DNA from 2 places in the Pelomicrobium sp. P1 genome. Region 1 is predicted to be linked to the other one. Evidence: riboswitches for the same ligand, from Rfam matches in the RefSeq annotation. Region 1 holds a riboswitch; the other holds the start of a gene.
What was found. Region 1 has a riboswitch for fluoride ahead of crcB (fluoride efflux transporter CrcB). Riboswitches for the same ligand answer to the same signal wherever they lie in the genome.
Positions count from the first base shown of each region.

Region 2: another riboswitch for fluoride. It lies ahead of crcB (fluoride efflux transporter CrcB); the one in region 1 lies ahead of crcB (fluoride efflux transporter CrcB).

Region 1 covers NZ_JBRBEM010000001.1:274,715-286,417, reverse strand. The annotation lists gene ACUVYZ_RS01430 (universal stress protein) at 1-343, opposite strand, end outside; gene ACUVYZ_RS01425 (cation:proton antiporter) at 340-1,425, opposite strand; gene ACUVYZ_RS01420 (DUF190 domain-containing protein) at 1,422-1,790, opposite strand; gene crcB (fluoride efflux transporter CrcB) at 1,810-2,196, opposite strand; fluoride riboswitch at 2,299-2,372, opposite strand; gene ACUVYZ_RS01410 (cytochrome c biogenesis CcdA family protein) at 2,461-3,156, opposite strand; gene ACUVYZ_RS01405 (glutaredoxin domain-containing protein) at 3,146-3,454, opposite strand; gene ACUVYZ_RS01400 (heavy metal-responsive transcriptional regulator) at 3,468-4,010, opposite strand; gene ACUVYZ_RS01395 (NHL repeat-containing protein) at 4,287-5,267, opposite strand; gene ACUVYZ_RS01390 (transporter) at 5,287-6,207, opposite strand; gene ACUVYZ_RS01385 (heavy-metal-associated domain-containing protein) at 6,185-6,514, opposite strand; gene ACUVYZ_RS01380 (DUF7482 domain-containing protein) at 6,545-7,051, opposite strand; gene ACUVYZ_RS01375 (heavy metal translocating P-type ATPase) at 7,105-9,585, opposite strand; gene ACUVYZ_RS01370 (acyl-CoA dehydrogenase family protein) at 9,931-11,568, shown strand.
Region 2 covers NZ_JBRBEM010000003.1:124,967-136,669, reverse strand. The annotation lists gene ACUVYZ_RS04350 (FtsX-like permease family protein) at 1-30, opposite strand, end outside; gene ACUVYZ_RS04345 (ABC transporter ATP-binding protein) at 27-665, opposite strand; gene aroF (3-deoxy-7-phosphoheptulonate synthase) at 688-1,743, opposite strand; gene dksA (RNA polymerase-binding protein DksA) at 1,803-2,246, opposite strand; gene ACUVYZ_RS04330 (hypothetical protein) at 2,388-2,687, opposite strand; gene ACUVYZ_RS04325 (MerC domain-containing protein) at 2,761-3,177, opposite strand; gene ACUVYZ_RS04320 (DUF169 domain-containing protein) at 3,174-3,935, opposite strand; gene ACUVYZ_RS04315 (Fur family transcriptional regulator) at 4,055-4,522, opposite strand; gene dmeF (CDF family Co(II)/Ni(II) efflux transporter DmeF) at 4,682-5,644, shown strand; fluoride riboswitch at 5,724-5,786, shown strand; gene crcB (fluoride efflux transporter CrcB) at 5,888-6,274, shown strand; gene ACUVYZ_RS04300 (DUF190 domain-containing protein) at 6,315-6,677, shown strand; gene gor (glutathione-disulfide reductase) at 6,721-8,100, opposite strand; gene ACUVYZ_RS04290 (class I SAM-dependent rRNA methyltransferase) at 8,126-9,328, opposite strand; gene recG (ATP-dependent DNA helicase RecG) at 9,333-11,432, opposite strand; gene ACUVYZ_RS04280 (RidA family protein) at 11,488-11,703, opposite strand, start outside.

The sequences.
Region 1 (11,703 bases):
CGAACGCACCCCGGCCACGGTGACCAAGGACGATCAGATCCACGGCCTGCCGCCCGGCGTATTCGAGGATTTGTTGCGCCGGATGTCCGACCGCGATCTGCAGCGACGCCATGATCCCCTGTCGATCGATCTGCTGCTTGAGCTTATCGAGCAGGCTCTGATGGTAGTCGCGCGAATGCTCGATGACTGCTTCAGTTTCCACGTCCTCGCCGAATTCCGGCACTTGGGCGACCGTCAATACGCAGAGCTCGGCTTGATAGCGGCTCGCCAGCTCAGCCGCCATGGCGAACGCCTTGGTGGAAGGCTCGGAACCATCGTAGGCCAACAAGATTTTCTTGATCATGTTTTTGCCTCCAATTTTGCCTTCGTGCCAGCCACGGTTGTGTCCTCCTGGGAACTAACTTCCTTTTTCAGGTGCAGATGGTGATGCGGAAAGAAGAAGGCGTTGGCGATCAGGGTCGGGATCACAGCACTGCCGATGACCGCGGCCACCAAGGCCGAGTACTGCGCCTGGTCGATGATCTGGCGCGATAATCCGAACAGCGCCGAGATGGTGCCGAAGGTGAGCCCTGTCGACATAAGCAGCGTGGTGTAGGTCGCCTCCTTCCCCGGTGCACCGTAAGCCTTGGTTACCGGGAACACGCCGATAAACTTGGTCCCCATCTTCACGAACAGCAACAAAAGAAACGCTCCCGGGGCAGCCATCAGCGCTGGCAACGAGACGAAAGAGCCGGCACGAATAAAATAGAATGGGGTGAGCAAACCGAAAGTGAGCGTGCGCAGGCGCCGCACCAAGGCATGATCCCTGCCCACGGTGCCCGCCAACACCATGCCGATCAAGTAGGCGGGGAGCACTGCCTCGCTATCGGCCCAAACGGCGAGCGCTCCCATGCCGAACAAGAAGAAAAGCAGAAACTTCGCCTCCAGCTCCGAGGGCCGGTTGCCATAGCGCCGGAAAGCGAGTACCGTCTTGCCATAATCAGTCATGTTGAAGCCGAACTCCAGCATTACGGCATAGACCACGGCCACCGAGGTCGTGGACATGGCGATGCCGGCGAGCCAGCTTGCCCACGGATCCCAGCCCAGAAGCCATCGGGCGGCGGCAGCGCAGCCCAAAAAAGGGACAAAAAAGCTTGCTAGACCGACAGCGGCCGCCTCCTTCCATTTAAGCCTAAAGACCTCGGGATCGAGCTCTGCGCCCGCGAGAAAGGTGAGCACGATGGCTCCGGTACCGGAAAGGAACTTGATCCACGAGGCATCCGCCCCCAAGGCTGCGGTGCCAGCCGCGGCGCCGATGAAGAGCTGGGCGATGGTGCCTACTACGATTTCGGACAGGGCGGTCGCAACGCGCAGCCAGATGGAAAGAAGGCTCGCCGCGAGCGCCAACCCGAGCCACAAAGCCGCCAGCGTCCAGGTTTCGGTCATAGTCTCACTCCTTGCGGCTCCTCCGCCACAGACGGCGGATCGCCCTCGTCCGGGTTGAGCACGCCGAAGCGGGCCGGGATGTGGGCGTAGAAAACCCGAATTTTCTCCCGCTCGACCCGTTCCAGCAGCCGCCTGGCTTCCTCCGGCGTGACGATGAACTCCACCTCCACGGTAAGGGTGCCGGCCAGCTCGAAGAAGTGGTTCTCGTGCAGCACGTGGTGCCGCCCGAATCCGGCCATGGCGCGGAATGCCGAGCCGCCGCGGATGCCCATGCGGTTGGCCTGCTCCAGCAGCCATTCCCACAGGAGGGTGTGGCGGTGGCGTGCGTTCTCGTGCACGTAGAAGCGGAGAAAAGCGCCTTCCATGGTGTCCCCTTCCATCGAATCATGCGCTCGATATGAGCTGCACACTCAAAATTCCCAGCCCTGTGAGCAGCAGCGCGCCGAACAAGTGCAGGCCTATCGCTCCGAGCGCCCAGAGATATTCGCCGCGAGCGATCAGGGATACGATCTCGGCGGAAAAGGTGGAAAAAGTGCTCAAACCGCCCAGAAAACCGGTCATGGTCATGAGCCGCGTCTCCGGTGGCAGGCCCGGATGCTTATTGAAGAAGGCAACAGCCACGCCGATCAGGAAGCCGGCAAGCAGGTTGGCAGCCAAGGTGCCGAGAGGAAGGGTAGGAAAAACGGGGTTTAGTCGATGGCCCAGCCACCAGCGCAACATCGCCCCGAGAGTGGCGCCCAAGCTGATGGCGGCAAAGCCAGAGGTACCCATCGCGCTCCTTTCTTGTTGGGTTCTTGGTGAACCGGAGCGCTGGGCGCGGGCCGAAACGTCGGAGATTTCAGATGAGCCTACGCGTCCCGAACGCTCCCGGAAACAACCGTAGGCATCATCAGCCGGCCGGAGGTAGGCCAGGCGGTTAAGGGAGGAATGCCATCTCCTTAACATAAAGTATACGCTTGTAGTCGGTCCCGCAGCAACAGGGCCGCGGGCGTTTGCGCAGCCGCAGGTCGATCGTGATCCCGGATGCCTTCTCCTTCAGCCTGTGAGGCCGGGCACGACGATGAAATATGAGTTGAGTAGGTAGAGGCCGGAGGCGATCAGAATCACGCCTCCGGCGATTTCGAAGGCCTTCTGACGCGTGCGCAAGCCTTTCAGGCTCTCCAGCCACCCTACCGCCGCCGCGCTGAGAATAATCGGCACCACGCGGCCGAGGGCAAAGGCGAGGAGCAAGACGGTGCCGAACAGGGGCGAGCCGATCCCGGCGACGATGCCGAGCAGGATCACGAGGGCGGGCGTGCAGAAGGGGCAGATGGCCACGGAAAACGGCACGCCCAGCGAAAAAGCGCCCCACGCGGTCGCCGCGGGCCTGGCGCGCAGCCGGAGCGTGGGAAGCGGAAGTTTCAGCCAGCCGGGCCACGCGAGGCCCAGCACGATCAAGAGCGGTCCCAGCACCAGTCCCCACTCGCGACCCATGAGCCGCTGCAGGCCGTTTCCGCCGAGCCCCGCGCTCAACCCGAGCAGGGCATGGGTGATCACCATCCCGAGAACGAACATCCCGCCATAGAGAAACGCCCGACCGGGCGCATGAGCCTTGGTGACATACGCCAGCGACACCGGGATCGCCGCAAGCGCCACCGGGTTGAAGCTGAACAGGAACCCAATCACGAAGCCGGCGGCCAGCGAAGCGAGGCTAGCCTGCTCGAGCGTCTGGCGCAGCGACTCAACGTCCATCGCGTTCTCTCCGGGGACCGGCCCCATCCGCACCGGCCATGCGCTCGAGCCGCTCGCGCAACTCCCGCCCGAACCGCTGGGCGCTGGGCAGCACCGGGAAAACCAGCGCCCCGTCGATGGCGATCGCCGGCGGGCTGGTCACGCCCAGCTCCACCGCGTAGTCCATTTCCTCCAGAACGTCCACCTCCCGCCAGCTCACCTTGTCCCGGCCGAAACCCTCGGCGATGGACTTGAGCGTCTCGCGAGCCCGCGCACATTTGTCGCAGCCGGGCGTTGTAAAAACCTCCACCTTAATCATCGCGCTGGGAAGGTCAGGTCTTGCGTGAACGGTTCCGTTGTCCCTCGTTCGCCACGCTGCTTTCAAGCGCATCGAGAATCGGGCATTCGTCCAGCGGCCTGGCTCCACCGTCGCAGATGTCGATCAGGCCGCTGAGCGCCTGGGACATGGCCCTGAGCGCCTTGATCTTGCCCTCTACCTGCAGCTTCTTTTGAATCACAACGCTGCGCACGTCGTTGCAGCAGGCATCGTCGTGGGTCTTCAGCTCCAGCAGCTCGCGAATCTCGGCGAGGGAAAAGCCGCACTGCTGCGCGTGCCTGACAAACCCAAGCCGCCGTACCGCCTCCGGCGTATAAAGGCGATAACCCGCCGGGCTCTTGCGAACCGGCGCGAGCAGCCCTTCCTTTTCGTAGTAGCGGATCGTGTCGATGCCGACCTCGGCCCGGCTCGCCACCTGGCCAATGGTCAGCGTATCGTGCCTGCACAAGGATGACGCGCCCGACACCACCTCCGCATCAGGGCCCGGCTTTCCTGACCTCGACGGGCGTTGCGACCCTGTCGCCTTCTTGCGTGACATGCGCGATGCTCGCTTGCTTTCCGTATTGGTTAGACCTGCGTCATCCTTCAAAGGTCGGCGTACTCCCTGCGCTCGCGCCAGCCGAGTCCCGTCACGGCCCGAGCCGCCCATCAAGCACGGGCTCTGGTCCGAGCTTCCGGCAAGGGCCTCCGCGCGGGTGACCACGATCACGGCACGGCCGGGGGGATGTTCTACTGCGATCGAGAATCACCATGCAGGATTCACCGGCGATGAGCCGGCATGCAATAGCCCGCGTTTCCGCCCGGCCAGATCCCCTCAACGCCCGGGCCGCCATTTCTGGATCCTGCTATTGAGGAAATCCGCCACGAACACCGTTCCATCTTCGGCAACCGCCACCGCGATCGCATGCCGAAACTGTCCCGGGCCACTGCCCCGTTTGCCGAAGGTGGTCAGGAAGGTGCCGTCCGGCGCGAACTTCTGGACCCGGTCGTTGTAGAAGTCGGCGACGAACACGCCGCCGTCCGGCCCGACGGCGATGCCGGTCACGGTGGCGAACCAGCCGTTGAACGGCCCGTGGACGTTCATCGCGAAGGGACCGCCCCACTTGCGCAGGAAACGCCCGTCGGGCGCGAACGCCTGCACCCGGTCCGCGTAGCCGTCGGCGACGAAGAGCGTCCCGTCCGGCGCCAGCGCCACGTCGGTGGGATAGACAAACTCGCCCGCCCAAATTCCCGGCTTTCCGGTCGTTCCCCACTGGCGAATAAACGTGCCGTCGCCTTTGAGACGCTGGATCCGATGATTGTAGAAGTCCGCGACGAAGACGTCGCCGTTGCCGGCCACCGCGACGCCCCCGGGCGCGTTGAACTCGCCCGGCCCGCTTCCTGGCCGGCCGAACGCGCGCTTCGGCGTGCCGTCGAGGGCGAATACCTGGATGCGATCGTTGAAGTACTCGGGCACGTAGAGCTCGCCGTCGCGAACGTAGAGGTTCATGGGGCGACCCAGTTCGCCCGTGCCCTCGCCGGTGCGGCCGAACTGACGCTTGAAATTGCCATCGAAGTCGAACACCTGGATACGCCCGTTGCGGGAATCCGCCACGAACACCTCCCCGCCCGCCACGGCGATGCCCGTCGGATCGTCGAACTGGCCGGGACCGTCGCCTTTTTCGCCCCAGGCTTTGACGAACGCGTAGGCGGGCTCTTTGGCGGACGGGATGAAAGCGAAGCCGCCGAGCGCGGCAAGCGAGGCCAGGACGAGAATCGTCCATCCCGCGTACTTGCCGATTACGGCGAGCGTCATGCGCTCCCCACCGCGAGAGTCAGTAATTGAAGCGGAACCCGGCATGCAGCACGTAGTCCGTCTCCAGCGCCGTCCCGCGGAGATCCTGCACCACCGGAAGCTGCACGCCCGCTCCGAAGATCCAGCGCTTGGTCACGTACTGGAGGCCGGGTGTCAGGAACAGCGTGGTTCCGCCCGAGTCGGGATCGGCCACGCCGCCGGCGCGGTTCTTGCCCCGATGGATCAGGTTGACCTCGATCACCCCGTATACGAACGCCGGCACGCCGGCGGCGAGCGCCCGCGGCCAGAGCCGGTACTGGAGCGAGGCGTCGAATCGTGCCGCATCGCCCGCCTCGAATCCGTTCGCCTCGCCGTTCATCGCGTAGCTCACCTGGCTGTCGATCTGGAAATCCAGCGTCTGGTACGTGGCCACCACGCCCGCGAACGCGTCCCAGGAGCCGGAACCCGGCTGCACATCGGGCGGGAGCCGCCCCAGAGCGTCGCGCTTGTCGTCGCCTCCGGTAGGGGCCTTGACCCCGGCAAACGGGGCGATGCGGACGGTGCGTCCAGGGTCGTCCCGACGAACCACGGTATAGCGGCCGAAGAGGCTGAGATCGCCGAAACCGCTCGCCTCCCGCGTGACCCGCTGTCCGCCGCTGCCGAGCTCGAGCTTGTTGTCCGCGTACGGCAGCACGCCGAAGAGGGCCAGATCGCCGGTCGCGCCGTACCCGAGCGCCGTGACGGCCGCCGTGCCCCGGAAGTCCCGGCCGGCGCCGCTCGGATCGTCCCCCGACCGGCCCACCACGATGAGTTCGCGGAAAACGAAATCGCCTTTGGCGACCGGCAGCGCGGTATTGAAGGTGATCGGGGCGCCAAAGACGTGGCCGCTCGCGATCCCGAGCCCGAGCGCCAGGAGCCCCTTCAACGGCCTTGCCTGGCTATTTCCGCGGTTCACCGCCATTGGATCCTCCAGGAATCTGCTCGAAAGCGCGCAAGGTAAAACCGGCGTCCTTCACCGCCTGCTGGGCGGTGGGCTCGGCGAGGGCCGCGCCGTCCTTCATGGTGACCACCACCTGCCCGCTATCGAGATCCACCTTGACCTTGTCGACCCCGTCGAGGGTGCGCAGCTTCTTCTCGATCCCGTAGGCGCAGAACGGGCACGCCAGCCCGTCCACCTGGAGCCGGTAACTCGGCCCAGCCGCCAGCGCCGTTGAAGCGATCCACAGCAGCCCCAGCGCAAATGCCAGGACGGTCAGCATCTTCCTCATTGCCGTGTTCCTCCTATCCAATCATTCCTTTCACCGCCGGCCGCCCGGCCAGGTGAGGAGCGGCATGTTGATGACGACGCCGGTCCTCTCCACCGCGATTTCGCCGCGGGACGCCGCCTGCTCCACTTCGGCGGCGCTGGTGAGCAGCCGAGCCGAACGCTCATCCTTCCAGCTCACGAGATGGAGCGCTCTCAGGGGGCTGTAGCCGTCGGCGTGGGGCGGACGGTCGAACACGTCGGCCTGGAAGTCGAAAGGTCCGTCGCCGGAAACGCCGTTCTTGAACACGTAAACCTTGGCGAGCATGTTTTGGGGGGCGTCCGCCAGGGACGGCACGACCAGCACCGGGGAGCCCTTCATGCGCGTGAGCAGCGCGGCCACCTGGGGATCGGAGGCTTCGGTGTGGATGAACAGGATCCGCTTGCCTTCCAGGTAGCCGTCCACCGGGGGCACCACCGTGCCGGTATAGAATCGGGCCGCCACGACGAAGCCGGCGACGAGCACGCCGACCAGCGCGGTCACGACGAGATTGCGCGTCATGGTTCGCTCATTCGTTTCCGTAAAACTCAACCCGCCGCGTTCAGCCCGCGCGCTCATGTCGCTTCGTAGCCCCGGGCCAGGATGGCGCGGCGTATGCCCTCCGCTCCGATCGCGTCGGGGCGATACGTCACGATGACTTGTTTCGCTTCGGGATCGCCGGCGACGCGTTCCACGCCGTCCAGCTCGAGCAGGGCTTCCCGGATCGCGACGAGACAGCGCTCGCAATGCATGTTGGCCACGACGAAGCGCGCCTCGGCGCGGCGCGGTAGCCGCCGCCTGGGAAGCAAGCGCCCGGCAAAGGAGTTGGTCAGCACCGCCGTCACGCTGGCCGCCATGGCGATCATCGCCCACACCGGATGCACCCAACCGGTCGTGGCGAGGGGCACGCCGACGCCGTTGAAGGAAAACGCGAGCGCCAGGTTCTGCACCGTCTTGCGGTAGGAAGCCCGGCCGATGTGAAACGCCTCCACGACGGCGGTCAAACGCTCGCCAATCAGCACCACGTCAGCAGACTCGATAGCAATGTCGGTTCCTGCGCCAATGGCGATGCCCACATCGGCCTGCATGAGGGCCGGCGCATCGTTGATGCCGTCGCCCACCATCGCCACCCGGTACCCCTCGCCCTGGAGCCTTCGGATCACCTCGGCTTTTTCCTGGGGCAGCACCTCGGCGTGATACTCGGCGATGCCGAGGGTCTGAGCGACGGCCCGGGCAGTGCGCGCGTGGTCGCCCGTGAGCATCACGGGGTGCAATCCTGCATCCTTTAGGCGCGCGACCGTCTCCCTTGCCTCGGGCTTCACCGGGTCGGCAATCGCGATCAGCCCCGCAAGCTGGCCATCCACCACCACGGAAATAACGGTGTTACCCTCGGCCTGCATCCGCTCGATTTTTTCCCCCGCCAGCGCAAGGTCTGCGCCCTGCTGGATCCCGAACGCGGTGCTGCCGACGGCGACGCGGCGCCCTTCCACCCGCGCCACCACGCCCTGGCCGGGGGTCGCCTGGAACTCGTCTGCCCTTGGTACCGGCAGGTGCCAGGCCGCCGCAGCGTCGCCCACCGCCCGGGCCAGGGGATGCTCGGAGACCTGCTCCGCGGCCGCGGCGAGCCGCAAGGCCGCGGCCTCGCCCCAGCCATTCAGCGCAATCACGTCTGCCACCGCCGGCTTGCCCAGCGTCAGGGTGCCGGTCTTATCGAAGACCACCTTCTTCACGTCTTTCAGCACCTGGAACGCTTCCGCCGAGCGCATGAGGATGCCCCGTTCGGCGGCCATGCCGCCGCCGCGGATCATGGCGAGCGGTGTCGCCATGCCCAGCGCGCAGGGGTAGCCCATGACGAGCACCGCAAGCGCGGCAAAAACTGCTCGCGTCCAGTCGGCTTGCCCGGCCACCGACCACGCCCCCAAAGTCCAGACCGCGATGGCGACGGCGGCAAAGGCGAGCACGGCGGGGACGTAGACCTGAAGGATGCGATCCACCAGCGCGAGCATCCCCGGCTTCAGGGCGCGCGCTTCCTCCACCTGCCGCGCGACCTGGCTAAGGAAGCTTTCCTCTCCCACCTTCGCGACGCGGACAAGAAGCGTGCCGAGCTGATTGACGGATCCGCCGATCACCCCATCGCCGGGCGACTTTTCCACCGGAATCGATTCGCCCGTCACCAGGCTCTCGTCCACGCCGGAGGAGCCCTCGACCACTTCCCCATCGACGGGAATCGACTCGCCGGGCCGCACGCGAACCAGCTCGCCCGGTTTCACTTCCGCCAGCGCAACCTCTTGCTCCCGTCCGTTGCGCACCACCCGCGCCGTGGGGGGAACCAGGGAAAGGAGCTTGCGCACCGCCTGGGAGGCGCGGGTGCGCACGAGCGCCGAGACGTACCCGGACAGGAGATGGTAGGTGGTGACGAAGACCGCCACGCCGAAGAAATCGGGCGCGGGAAACGCGGGGTCCACGTAGCCCAGGAACCCGCCGAAGAGGCCGGCGAAGGCGCCGAACTCCATGAGCACGTGCTGGTTCAGAATCCCTCGGCGCAGGCTCGCCCAGGCCATCTCCAGGACGCGCCATCCCGGGCCGAACACGGTCGAGAGCGCAAGGAAGGGCATCAGCCAATACAGCGACGCCATTCCCTCGGGCGGCAAGAGCTCCAGCCACATGAGCCCCATGGCGGCGAAGGACACAAGTGCAAAGCCCGTCGCCACCAACAAGTCATCGCGCCGCTGCCGCAGCTCGGCCTCCTCCTCCTCGAAGGCCCGGAGCCGGTCGGCGCTGCGCACGGTGTAGCCGAGCTCAACCAGGGTTTGCCGGAGCGCATCGGGCGTGACTTGGCGCGGATCAAACTCGATCAACGCTTCTTCATGCGCCAAGTTCACGTTCACGCTGCGCACGCCCGGGGTACGCCCGAGGGCCTTGCCGATGCTGGCCACGCAGAAGGAGCACGCCATGCCGCCGACGCGAAGCTGAAGCTTCGCCGCCGGACGCGGGGCGGCGGATCCCTCCGCCGCTCCGCGGCCTGTTGTAATGGTCGCTTCATGCCCATCGTTCATGGTCGTGGCGCGCTCATAACGGACACGGAGGACGGCGGACCGGCCGCCCGAAGTGCCCAATCACGGGATTGCGAAAGCATTTTTGAAGGCTAAACCCTGGAGTCCACTCCAGAGTCAAGGGAATCGCGCCGAAGGGCGGCGGGCGAAGGGCGGACGCGCTCCGGTCTCCGGGATGCGCCAGGCCCGGGTTTCGTCGGTGAGCTGGCGCAGCCAGCTCATGGTGGGCGTGGCCCCGGTTCCGCTGGGATAACAGCGGCCAGCCCGCGCACCGGGCGCTTCTCGCTTTCCGTCGGAAGCCCGCTGCCTCAGACTATACAGCGCCGCAACCGCCCGGAAGGAACCGCCATGGCCTTCGTACAATCTCCGCCCGTCCTCGGCCACCCGTTCGATGACGACTGGATGCTGCGCTCCCACCTGGCCCGGGTGCTGCCGCCGGAGGTGCAGGCGGAAGTGATTCCCGGCCTGCGGGCCCTGGGGGAGATCTGCGGAGCAGAGCTTTACCCGCTCCAACTCGCCGACCGGGTGAACGAGCCGGTGCTGATCCAGTGGGACGCCTGGGGCAACCGCGTCGACCAGATCGAGCTGACCCGCGTGTGGCAGGCGGCCGAGCGGCTGGCGGCCCAGTACGGGGTGGTGGCCACCGCCTACGAGGCCCGGCACGGGGCCTTCTCTCGGGTGCACCAGTTCGCCCTGGCCTACCTCTTCGCCCCCGCCACCGACATGTACGCCTGTCCCCTGGCCATGACCGACGGGGCGGCCCGCACCCTCCTGGAGCTCGACAACCGAGACCTCATCGAGCGGGCGGTGCCGCGCCTCACCAGCCGGGACCCGGCCCGGTTCTGGACCTCCGGCCAGTGGATGACCGAGCTCACGGGCGGCTCCGACGTGGGCCGCTCGGAGACGGCGGCGCGCCGAGACGCGGACGGCACCTGGCGGCTCTACGGGCGCAAGTGGTTCACCTCGGCCGTCACCGCCCCAATGGCCCTTGTCCTGGCCCGTCCCGAAGGCAATCCCCCGGGCGGGCGCGGCCTCGCCCTGTTCTACGTCGAAACCCGGGACGCGGAAGGACGACCGAACCGCCTCCAGGTGAACCGCCTCAAGGACAAGTTGGGAACCCGCAAGCTCCCCACCGCCGAGCTGACCCTGGACGGCACGCCAGCGGTGCCGGTGGCGGGCCTGGTGGAGGGCGTGCGTAACATCGCCCCCATGCTCAACGTCACCCGGCTGTGGAACAGCGTGAGCGCGGTGGCCTACATGCGCCGGGGCTTGGCCCTGACCCGGGACTACGCCCGCAAGCGAGTGGCCTTCGGCGCGCCTCTCTGCGATCTGCCCCTGCACGAGGACACCCTGCTCCACCTGGAGGCGGAGTTCGCCGCCGCCTTCCAGTTGGCCTTTTACCTGGTGGAGCTCAGGGGCCGGCAGGAGGCGGGAGAGATCGGCGAAGCGGACGCTTGGCTCCTGCGGCTACTCACGCCCATCGCCAAGCTTCTCACCGCCAAGCAGGCCATCGCCGTGGCGAGCGAGGTGCTGGAGTGCTTCGGTGGCGCGGGCTACGTGGAGGACACGGGGCTGCCGGTGCTTTTGCGGGACTGCCAGGTGCTTTCCATCTGGGAGGGAACCACCAACGTGCTTTCCCTCGACGCCCTACGGGCGTTGAAGGCGGCGGGGGGTCTTGCCCCCGTGGAGGACCTGCTGGCCCGACTGCGCCCTGGTGTCCAGGAGGCGGCCCTCCAGCGAGCCCTCGCCTCGGCCGAGGCGGCCCTGGGCCACGCCCGGCAGTGGTTCGCCCGGGCCGAGCAGAAAGGCCCGCCGGCCCTGGAGGCCGGGGCCCGGCGCCTCGCCACGACCTTGGGGCGGGCCATTGGGGCCGCCCTTCTCGCCCGCCACGCCCAGTGGTCCCTGGACCAGGAGGGCGACGGCCGGTGCCGGGAGGCGGCCCGGCGCTTTGCCGCCGCCGGGATCGACCAGATCCTGGATTTTTGACCCTTTCTCAACCGCTTGACCCACCTTCGGGACGCCGGGGGTTCCCGTTCAGGCCCGGTTCAGCCACGCCGCCCCATTCTTTCCCCTGGCGCGAGCGCAACCTGCCCGGTTCAAACCTGTTCAGCGGCGGTTCAG
Region 2 (11,703 bases), on a different contig from region 1:
ATAAGCGAAGCTGATCTTGAGCACGCTCACGCTTGTTCCTCCAACCGGTATTCCTTGCCGATGCGGCTGCGCACCCGCTGGTCGTGGGTGGCGACCACCAGGGTGGCGCCGCAAGCGGCCGCCTGGGACTCGAGCAGGTCGATCACCTGGGCGCAATGGGCGTCGTCCAGGTGGGCGGTGGGCTCATCGGCGAGCAGCAACCGGGGCCGGTTCACCACCGCCCGGGCGATGGCGGCCCGCTGGGCCTGGCCCTGGGACAGCTCCGGCGGTTTGGCGTCCGCCCATGCTTCGATGGACAGGGTGCGCAGGATCTCCCGCACCCGCGCCTCGTCCCGGGGCAGCCCCGCCAGGTACTGGGCCAGCCGCAGGTTGTCCAGGACCGAGAGGCTTGCCACCAGGTGCAGCCGCTGGGGCACGAGCCCCACGTGCCGGCCACGGAAGCGATCCAGCGCCGTCCCGGACAGCTCGTCGAGGGCGCAGCCGTTCACCTTCACCCGGCCTTGCGTGGGCCGCAGAATGCCCGCCAGGATGTGGAGCAAGGTGGTCTTGCCGCTGCCGGAGGCCCCGGTGAGCAGCCAGTGTTCCCCGGGGGCGGCCTTCCATTCGGGGATCGAGAGCACCAGGGCGTCGCCGTAGCGGTGCTTCAGATTCTCGATCTCGAACATCCGTCTTCGTGGGCGGGTTCCTTTAAGCGACCCGGCTCGCCCGGGCGGCGGGCGTCCAGCGGTCCAAGGAGCGGCCGAGGGCCCGGGCGATGGCGTCCAGGCTGTCCACCAGATCCTTCAACTCCTGGGGAGTCAAGGCCTGGTCGGCGTCGCACCACGCCTCGCAGGGATTGGGATGCGACTCGATCAGTAGCCCGTCGGCGCCCGCCGCCACCGCCGCCCGGGCGAGCGCCGGCACCATCCAGGCCTTGCCGCCGGCGTGGGACGGGTCCACGATCACCGGCAGATGGGTCTCCTTCTTGAGCACCGGGATAGCGGTCACGTCCAGCACGTTGCGGTAGGCGGTCTCGAAGGTGCGGATGCCCCGCTCGCAGAAGATGATGTCGTGGTTGCCACCGGCGGCGATGTACTCCGCCGCCATGAGCCACTCGGTGATGGTGGCGGACAGCCCCCGCTTCAGGATGACCGGTTTCTTCACCCGCCCGACCTCCTTGAGCAGGTCAAAGTTCTGCATGTTGCGGGTGCCGATCTGGATCACGTCCACGTCGAAGGCGAGGAAGGTGTCCAGCATGCGCACGTCCATGAGCTCCGTGACGATGGGCAGCCCGTAGGCGTCCCCCGCCTCCCGCAGCATTCTGAGGCCGTCGATCCCCAGCCCCTGGAAGGCGTAGGGGCTGGTGCGGGGCTTGAAGGCGCCGCCCCGCATCAGCCGGCAACCCGCTTCCGCCACCCCCTTGGCGGCAAGGCACATCTGCTCCGGCGTCTCCACTGAGCAGGGGCCGCCGATCACCTGGACCGCGCCGCCGCCGATGGGCACGCCCCTCGCCTGGACGACGGTGTCCTCCCGGTGCCACTCCCGGGCCACGATCTTGTAGGGCTTGAGCACGTGGATCGCCTGCTCCACGCCGGGCATGCTCTCGAACATCTCTTCGGTGAGCTTGCGCTCGTCGCCGATGGCGCCGATCACCGTGCGCTCGGTGCCGCGGGAAATGTTCACGCCCAGCCCCGCCTCCCGGATCTTGCGCACCACCGCCTCGACCTGGGCGTCCGAGGCGTCGTTGCCCATGATGATGATCATCGGTCTGGTCCTTTCATCGCCGTAATTGCCGGAAGCGCCGGCAAGCCGCGCCCGCAGGTTCAGTCGCCGTAGGTCCGCTCCCGCCGCTCGCGCCGCTCCTGAGCCTCGATGGACAGGGTCGCCGTAGGGCGGGCGAGCAGCCGGGCGATGCCGATAGGCTCGCCTGTGTCTTCGCAATAGCCGTAGGAGCCGTCCTCGATGCGCTTCAGCGCCGCGTCGATCTTGTGCAGGAGCTTGCGCTCCCGGTCCCGGGTGCGCAGCTCCAGGGTGTATTCCTCTTCCAGCGTGGCCCGGTCCGAGACGTCGGCCACCGCCTCCACCTTCTTCAACTGGGCGCTGGTGGCGTCCGCGTTGGCGAGGAGCTCCTCCCGCATGGAGAGCAGCCGCTGGCGGAAAAAGGCGAGCTGCGCCGGGCTCATGTACTCTTCGGGGGGCGCGTTGAGCAGTTCCTGCTCGCTCAGCAACGCCGCCTGGGCGTTCCTGTTCGTCGATTTGCGGGTCATGACGCACCTCCTTTCGAGCCGCGGCGGCGCGCGGCCCTCGTGCATTCGTGGCGATTACGTGTCTGCGCCATGCGAGTCTCCTGTCGTCCGTGGCCATGGGCAGGGCTGGGCGAAATCCCCGGTTTCCCCTTGAGCACCCCATTATCCCCTAGCCGACGACCCCACGTCCTCCGCGATGCACAATCCCGTGAGTACGGTGACCGGTATCAGGGTTCGCTCCACGTCCGTTCTCCGAGGCTTAATGATGCAGGCCGTGCAGCAGGTGGATGACACCAGCGCCACCGCCAACGCCTCCCCCACGGCGAGGCCCGCCTCGATCGCCTCGGGCAGCAGATTGAGCAGCGCCGCGCCCAGCAGGATACCCACCGAAAAGCTCACCAGCCTGGGCACCCAGCGTTCCAGCACCGCGAACGTGAGGGACGCCACAACAACGCTCAACACCCCGCCCGCCGCGCCGTGGCGAGGACATAGCGATCAGGACCGTCCACGGCCTATGCCCCGGAACCGACCGGTCTCATTCCTGGCCTCGGGCGGCCTGGCAAACGGCGCACGATCGGCAGAAGGTGCGGTTTGCCAGATGGGCCGCCATCAACACCCCCGATCCCGCGACGGTCAAGAGGATTTCTCCCGTTTCCCCGAGGCTCGCTTCCCCGGCAAAGGTGGCGATGAGCACCGCCGCCAGGCCGCCCGCTCCCAGCGCTGGCACCGATCGACGCCGGTGGCGCAGGAACCCGGGAACAAAAGCGCCCATCGCCAGCAGCACCAGCACCCCGCCGAGGGCCTGATGCACCCATTCGCCGGCCCAGAGCTCAACGCCCGCCACCGGTGCGAGGGCCACCGCCAGGGGCGTGGCCAGGCAGTGGAGCAGGCACAGGGCGGAAGTCCAGAGGCCGGCCCGATCCCAGGCCGGATGATAGGCGCGGGCGATCATCCGCCCTCCCTCACCCGCTCCAGGGACTGGGCGACGCTGGGCGCCTCCCCGGCCGCCACGTCCTGTCGCCGGCGCCGGTGGAAGGCCGTGAGGGTCACATTGGCCCGAGCGAGGACCGCGATGCGCGCCACGTACTCGCCGAGCCTGACCCCCGGCAGCGCCCACAGGGCCACCTCTCCGGTCAGGGCGTCCAGGTACGCCCGCGCCCCGCAACAGCCCAGGGACAAGGCCGCCCGCCCCGTGTTGAGCGCCTGGGGCACCACGGAGCAGGCGGGCCGTCCCAGGGCGGGCGGCGCGCCCCCTTCCACTTGCTCCACCGCCTCGGCGATCACCAGCCCTTGCCCGGCCTGGGCGAAAATCAGCACCACGTCGGGGTCCAGGGGCGTTTCGGCAAGGGGTGCGTAGAGAACGCGCCGAGAAGGGCGCTGCGCCACCGGGACCCGGGCGACATCCTCCTCCCGCAGGTAATCCAGCTCGGCCATGATCTTGAGGGCCGCTTCCAGCTCGGTCCTCTGGGTCGGGGGCGCGTCTGCCAGGTTGTGGGTATAAACCCCCACTGCACAGAGGGCGTGATCCGCAGCCGAGGTCACAAAGGCGCCTTTCGCCCCCTCCTGCCAGAAAACGCAGCCGGCGGGCACAGAAGGCCCGGAGTAAACGCCCACACCCGCGGGCGGCTCCTGGACCAGGCACACGGCGACGGGGGAAAAGGCGAGCTTCAGCGATTGCTCCAGCGTGCGCGCCGCATCGCGGTAATCCATAAGCCTTCTCCTTGGCAGGACGATCCCTCTTCCGGTCGCGTTATGCAACCGGATTGCATAAACTTTTCTCAGAGCGCCGACAGGGCCGGCCCCCTCGCCGCCCGCCGGCGCAGTCGCCTTCACTGACCGCCGGCGCAGCCGGCGCAGAGCCCTCGGATCGTGAGCTCCACCGCCTGGGAGCGGTAGCCGGGGGGCAGCGCCAGGGCGTAAGCCGTGCTGGTGTTTTCCAGGCAGAACACCGCGCCGCAGCGGTTGCATTTGAAGTGGGCGTGCCCGTCGCGATCCGCCTGGGCCTTGTAGCGCCACACCCGGTCGTCGCCGACGATCCGGTGGGCGAGTTCCTGGCCCACCAGCCATTCCAGGACCCGGTACACCGTCACCCGGTCCACCCGCACGCGGCCTTTGAGCGCCTCCTGCACCTGGTGATGGGTCAAAGGCCGACCCGCGGCAAGCAGCACGCCCAGCACCCGCACGCGCGCCGACGTGGCCCGCTGCGCGCGTTTCAGGATCAACGCCTCGGCGGCGGACTCCCAGCGACCGGGCGGCGATGCGCCCGCCGCGGCGCGACGCAAACGGGTCTGAACCATGGCTTTACTATACTGCACGCAGCCATTTTTCGCAACGCAGTTGCATGCAATCCGAGGGCGCTAGTCCCGAAGCCGCGACTGCTCCGTTCGACCGGCCGATGGCCTAGGCTTTAAAATACCGCTTCGTCCCGCTCGGCATCGAAGCACCCCTGGATCCGCATGCATCCTCTTGATCTCACTCAGTGGCGGCACGAACACGTGTTCGACCACGGCAACCGGGCCGGCGAGCGCAATACTTGGCGGGTGGTGGCGTTGACCAGCGCCATGATGGCGATCGAGATCGCGGCCGGGTGGCTCTTCAACTCTATGGCTTTGCTGGCCGATGGCTGGCACATGAGCACCCACGCCGTCGCCCTCGGCGTCTCGGGGATGGCGTACGTCCTCGCCCGCCGGCTCGCGCACGATGCGCGTTTCGCCTTCGGCACGTGGAAAATCGAGGTGCTGGCCGCCTTCGCCAGCGCAGTCTTCTTAGCCGTGGTCGCCCTTTACGTGGCGGCGGAGTCGGCGACCCGACTCTTTCGACCGCTACCCATCGACTACGAGCAGGCCCTCCTCGTCGCCACCCTGGGGCTTGCGGTCAATCTCCTGTGCGCCTGGCTGCTGAGGGATCACCACCATCACCCGCATTCCGGCGACGATGCCTCCTATGACCCTCTCCACGCCCACGGGGACCGTCACCACGCCGATCTCAACCTGCGCTCGGCCTACCTCCACGTGGTCGCAGACGCGCTCACCTCGATACTCGCCATCGCCGCCCTGCTGGGCGGGCGGCTGGCGGGCTGGAACTGGCTCGATCCGGTCATGGGCATCGTCGGTGCGACGGTGATTGCGGCCTGGGCCTACGCACTGATCCGAGATTCGTCCAAGGTGCTCCTCGACCGGGAGATGGATCACCCCGTGGTCGAGCGGGTGCGCCGGCTCATCGAAGGCGACGGCGAGGCGACGATCTCAGACCTCCACGTGTGGCGCGTCGGCCGTACCCAGTACGCCTGCATCGTCTCGCTGGTGACCCACACGCCCAAGACACCGGACGAGTACCGCGAGCGGCTCAGGCATTGTCCCGAGCTGGGGCACGTATCGATCGAGGTCAATCCCTGTCCGCGCTGCCGCAAGCAGTCGTAGGCGGACGCGGTCGGCGTTGGCCTCAGTGGCGAAAGAACGCTGGCGCACAAGGTGGACTTCGCGGCAACGGGCATTTAGAATGCGCAGAGGAGATGGCATTCCTCCTTTAACCGCCCGCGTGGCTGATGATGCCTGCCTTGCAGATTGCCCGGATCCGGGGAAGGTGGGCGCGCAGGTGGTCAATTCCCGCTTTTCTCTCGCCTCCTTCTCCGTTCCAAGAAAAATGCTCCAGAAAGGAACGGAATGGCAATGTATTCGCTTCTTAGCGTGTTTCTCGGCGCAGGCTTGGGCGCATGCCTGCGCTGGTGGCTTGGCGTCGTCCTGAATCCGCTCTTCCCGGCCATTCCGCTCGGAACGCTCGCGGCAAACCTGCTGGGCGGCTACTTCGTGGGCATGGCGATCGCCTACTTTTCCTTCAAATCGGGCTTGCCTCCGGAGGCGCGCCTCTTCGTCATCACGGGCTTCCTGGGGGGGCTCACCACGTTTTCGACTTTTTCCGCCGAGGTCGTCACTCTGCTCGGACGAGGACAGCTTGCCTGGGCGCTCGCTGCGGCGGGCGGACATCTGCTGGGCTCGCTCGCCCTCACCGCCCTGGGGATCGGCACAGTGAAATGGCTCATACGAGGCTAGCAGGGCTTTGAGCGGGCCTCATCGACAGGAGACCGAAGCCATGGAAGGCGCTTTCCTCCGCTTCTACGTGCACGAGAACGCACGCCACCGCCACGCTCTTCTCTGGGAGTGGCTGCTGGAGCAAGCCAACCGGATGGGTATCCGCGGCGGCTCGGCGTTCCGGGCCATGGCAGGCTTCGGACGGCACCACGTGCTCTACGAAAACCACTTCTTCGAGCTGGCCGGAACCCTCACCGTGGAGGTGGAGTTCATCGTCACGCCCGAGGAAGCCAGGCGGCTGCTGGAGCTCGTCGAGCGGGAGAAGATCCGGGTCTTCTACGCCCATATCCCGGCGCGCTTCGGCGTGCTCAACCCGGACGCGGACGATCCGCCCGGCACGGCCGTGGATCCGGAGAACCCGTGAACACGTCGCACGCGCGCCCGCGGCGACCACGACCAACCCGTTGTCATGCCAAGCCCACCGCCCCAGGCTCGGGCTTTCTCTCGCGCATCGTGACGAACTCCTCGGCCAGCGTGGGGTGAATGCCGACGGTGGCGTCGAACTGGGCCTTGGTGGCGCCGACCTGGAGGGCCACCGCGAACCCCTGCACCACCTCCCCCGCCTCGGGCCCCACCATGTGCACCCCCAGCACCCGGTCGGTGGCGCCGTCCACCACCAGCTTCATGAAGGTGCGCTCCTCGCGCGGCGTGAGGCTGAGCTTGAGGGGCCGGAAGGCGGTCGTATAGACATCCACCCGGGAATAACGCTCCCGCGCTCGCGCTTCCGTAAGGCCCACCGCGCCCACGTTGGGATGGCTGAACACCGCGGTCGGCACGTTCTCGTAGTCCATGGGCTTGGGGCTTGCGCCGAAGCGGGTCTGGGCGAAGGCCATGGCCTCGTGGATCGCTACCGGCGTGAGTTTCAGCCGGTCGATGACGTCGCCCAGGGCATAGATGGAGGGCACCGAGCTGCGGAACGCCTCGTCCACCACGATGGCACCGTTTTCCGCGAGTTTCACCCCGGTCTCTTCCAGGCCGAAGCCGCGGCTCGAAGGCGCCCGCCCCGTGGCGAACATCACCAGATCGAAAGCTTCCTCCCTGCCGTCGCCAAAGCAGACCTCGCGACGGCCACCGGCGCCGGCCCTGAGGGCCAGCACCCGGGTGTTGAACAGGATGCGGACTCCCTTTTTCTCCATCTCGCCGGCGAGAAACTGACGCACCTCATCGTCGAAACCCCGCAGCAGGTGGGGGCCCCGGTAGGCGAGGGTGGTCTCGACCCCCAGGCCGTTAAAGATGGAGGCGAACTCCACCGCGATGTAGCCGCCTCCCACCACCAGCGCCCGCTTCGGCAGAGCCTCCAGGAAGAACGCCGCATCGGAGGTGATGCCGAGCTCCGCCCCCGGGATCGGCGGCACCACGGCGCGGGCGCCGGTGGCCACCAGGAGGTGGCCGGCGGTATAGTTCCTCTCCCCCACCCGGACCCGATGGGGACCCAGCACCCGGGCGCGGCCGCGCAGCAGCGTCACCCCGGACGCTTCCAGCAGCCGCTCGTAGACGCCGTTCAGCCGGGCGATCTCCCGATCTTTGTTTTGTCTGAGCTGCGTCCAGTCGAAGCGAAGGCGACCCGCCTTCCAGCCGAAGCCCTCCGCGTCCTCGAAGTCCTCGCGGAAGTGGGCGGCGTAGGAGAAGAGCTTCTTCGGTATGCATCCGACATTCACGCAGGTGCCGCCGAGGAAGCGTTCCTCGGCGATGGCCACCCGGGCGCCGTAGCCCGCCGCCACGCGGGCCGCCCGCACGCCGCCCGAGCCGGCACCGATGACGAACAAATCGTAGTCGAAGCGCGTCAATTCCGGTCTCCTCTTCGCCTTGGGGTCAACCGATTCTGCACAGCAGGCCCTTCAAATAAGCGCCTTCGGGAAAGTTGAGGGCCACCGGGTGGTCGGGGGCCGCTGCGTAGCGCTCCACGATGCACGCTTCCACCCCCGCGTCCAGGGCCGCGCCGGCCACGATCTTCTGGAACAGGGCCTCGTCCACCCCGCCCGAGCAGGAAAAGGTGGCGAGCAGTCCCCCCGGGGCGAGCAAGCGAAAGGCGAGCCAGTTGAGGTCCTTGTAGCCCCGGGCCGCCTGGGGCGCCTGGGCGGCCGTGGGGGCGAACTTGGGCGGATCCAGGACGATCAGGTCGAAACGGCGGCTCTCGTCCCGCAGCCGCCGCAGCGCCTGGAACATGTCCGCGTCCCACCACTCGCACCGTATTGCGTCCAAGCCGTTCAGCGCCACGTGCGCCTGCGCCTGCGCCAGCGCCTCCGCCGAGGAATCGATGGACAGCACCGTCTCGGCGCCGGCCGCGAGGGCCGCCACGGTGAAGGCGCCGGTATAGCAGAAGCCGTTCAGCACCCGGCGCCCGCTCGCATGGCGCGCGACCCGCACCCGATTGACCCGCTGGTCCAGGTAGAAGCCCGTCTTGTGGCCGCGGCGCACGTCCACCCGGTAGGCGAGCCCGTGCTCCCGGATGAGGACGGGCACCGGCGGCTCGCCGCCCCGCAGGGGGCCCACCCGGGGCGCGAGCCCCTCCAGGGCGCGGACCTCCCCGTCGGAGCGCTCGAACACCCGCGCCGCCCCCGTCAAGGCGACGAGCTGTTCGGCCAGGCACTCGCGCCACGCCTCCGCCCCGCAACTTCCGAGTTGCAGGACCAGGGTGTCCCCGTAGCGGTCCACCACCACCCCCGGCAGGCCGTCGGACTCGCCGTGCACGAGCCGCAAAGCGTTGGTTTCCTCCGCCGGCACGAGATCCCGGCGCAGGGCGAGGGCCGCAGAGAGCCGGCGGCGGAAAAAACCGGCGTCAATGGGCTCCTCCCGGTCGAAGGACCAGATCCGCAGCCGGATCTGGGACAAGGGGCTGAACGCTCCCCAGCCGAGAAAAGCGCCGTCGGCCGAGCGTATTTCCACCGTCTCCCCGGCGCCGGGGTTAGCTTCCACCCGCGCGATGGCCCCCGAGAACACCCAGGGATGGCGGCGCAGGAGAGATTTTTCCCGGCCGGGTTTCACGATCACCCGGCCCGCGGGGGTGCGTTCCACGGGGCTACACCTTGAGATAGTGATGGCGCAGGCCCATCCAGCGTTCCAGATGCCGGCGGGCGTGGTCGGGAAAGCGCTCCAGCATCTCCCTGGCCGCCTCCCGCGCCGCCTCCAGCAGATCCTGGTCCCGCTCCAGGTCGGCGAAGCGCAGCAGCGGCACGCCGCTCTGGCGCGCCCCCAGGAATTCCCCCGGCCCCCGTAGCCGCAGGTCGTGGCGGGCGATCTCGAAACCGTCGCTCACCTGATACATGACCCGCAGCCGCTCCCGAGCCGCCCCGGAGAGGGGCGTGCCGTACAGGAGGATGCACGCGCTCTTCTCCGCCCCCCGGCCTACCCGCCCCCGTAACTGGTGGAGCTGGGACAACCCCAGGCGCTCGGCATGGTCGATCACCATGAGGGAGGCGTTGGGCACGTCCACTCCCACCTCGATCACGGTAGTGGCCACGAGGAGCTGGATCTCACCCCGCTGAAAGGCCTCCATCACCCGCGCCTTGTCCTCGGGCTTGAGCCGCCCGTGGACCAGGCCCACCTTGAGCTCCGGGAAAGTGCTCTTCAGGCGCTCGAAGGTCTCCAGGGCGGTCTTCAACTGCAGCGCCTCCGACTCTTCGATCAGGGGGCATACCCAGTAGGCCTGTCGCCCCGCGAGGCAGTCGGCCCGCACCCGGGCGATCACTTCGTCGCGCCGGGTGTCCGCCACCAAGCGTGTGGCCACCGGGGCGCGCCCCGGCGGCAGCTCGGCGATCACCGACACGTCCAGGTCGGCGTAGTAGCTCATGGCCAGGGTCCGGGGGATGGGGGTGGCGCTCATCATGAGCTGGTGGGGGTGGTCGCCTTTCAAGCGCAGGGCCAGGCGCTGGTGCACCCCGAAGCGGTGCTGCTCGTCGATCACCGCGAGCCCCAGGCGCTGGAACCGCACTTCCTCCTGGAACAGGGCGTGGGTGCCCACCGCCACCAGGGCTTTCCCCTCGGCCACCTGCGCGAGGGTTTCGTCCCGCGCCCGCTTCTTCTGGCCGCCCGCGAGCCACACCACCTTCACTCCCAGCGGTTCCAGCCATTGGGCGAACTTGCGGTAGTGCTGTTCCGCCAGGATCTCGGTGGGGGCCATGACGGCGGTCTGGTGGCCGCTCTCCGCCGCTTGGAGCGCCGCCAGCGCGGCGACGATGGTCTTGCCGCTGCCCACGTCCCCCTGGAGGAGCCGCTGCATGGGGTGCGCCTCCCCCATGTCCCGGCTGATCTCGGCGAACGCAGTCTCCTGGGCCCGGGTGAGGCGAAAGGGCAGGGACTCGATCAGCCGCCGGGTCAGGGTGCCCCGGGCCGGAAGCCGGGGCGCGACCCGGGCGCGCCGCTCGCGGTAATGCAAGCGCATGGACAACTGCTGGGCCAGCAGCTCGTCGAACTTGATCCGCCGCCACGCCGGGTGGGTGCGCTCGGCGAGGGCCCCCTCGTCGGCGCCGGGGGGCGGGGCGTGGAGGAAACGCACGCTCGCTTCGAAGTCCGGGAGCCGGTGGGCCGCCTTGAGGGAAGGCGGCAGGGTGTCGGAGAAGGCCAACTCCGCCAGGCAGCGCCCGATCAGCCGCCGCAACACCGGTTGAGTCAGTCCCGCCGTGGTGGGGTAGACCGGGGTGAGGGTAGTGGGCAGGGGCTCGCCGGGAGCCACCACCCGCGCCCGCGGATGCACCATTTCCGGCGCGAGAAACCCGGACCGCAGCTCCCCATGCAGCCGCAGCCGCTTTCCCACCGCCAGGGCACGGACCTGGTTGGGATAGAAGTGGAGATAACGCACGGTGAGCTCGCCGCTGCCGTCGGAGACGCGCACCACCAATTGGCGCCGGGGCCGGTAGACGATCTCGTTACTCACCACCACCCCCTCCACCTGGACCGGCGCGCCGTCCCGGGCTTCGGCGATGGGGACAATGCGAGTCTCGTCCTCGTAGCGCAGGGGCAGGTGCAGCGCCAGGTCGAAGGGCGTCTGGATTCCCAGGCGGGCGAGCCGCCCGGCGATGGCTGGGCTGAGTTCCGCGAAGACGGGGTGAGAAGCGCCGGGCGCCGGCGTGGGCGCCGCGCCTTCACCGCCGTCCGGCGTCCCCGGTGGACCGGTGTCCATTCGAAGTCTGCCGGCTTCTGCCACCCCGCGCCTCACGGCGATAAACGCCGAGGACTTACGCCCCGAGCACCAGGATCGCCTCCATCTCCACCAGGGCGCCCCGGGGGAGCGCTGCTACGCCCACCGCGGCCCGGGCCGGATACGGCTCGCGGAAGTAGGTAGCCATGATCTCGTTCACCCGCCCGAAGTGGGCGAGGTCGGTGAGATAGACAGTGAGCTTCACCACCTGATCTAGGGTGCCGCCCGCCGCCTGGGCCACCGCCTGCAGGTT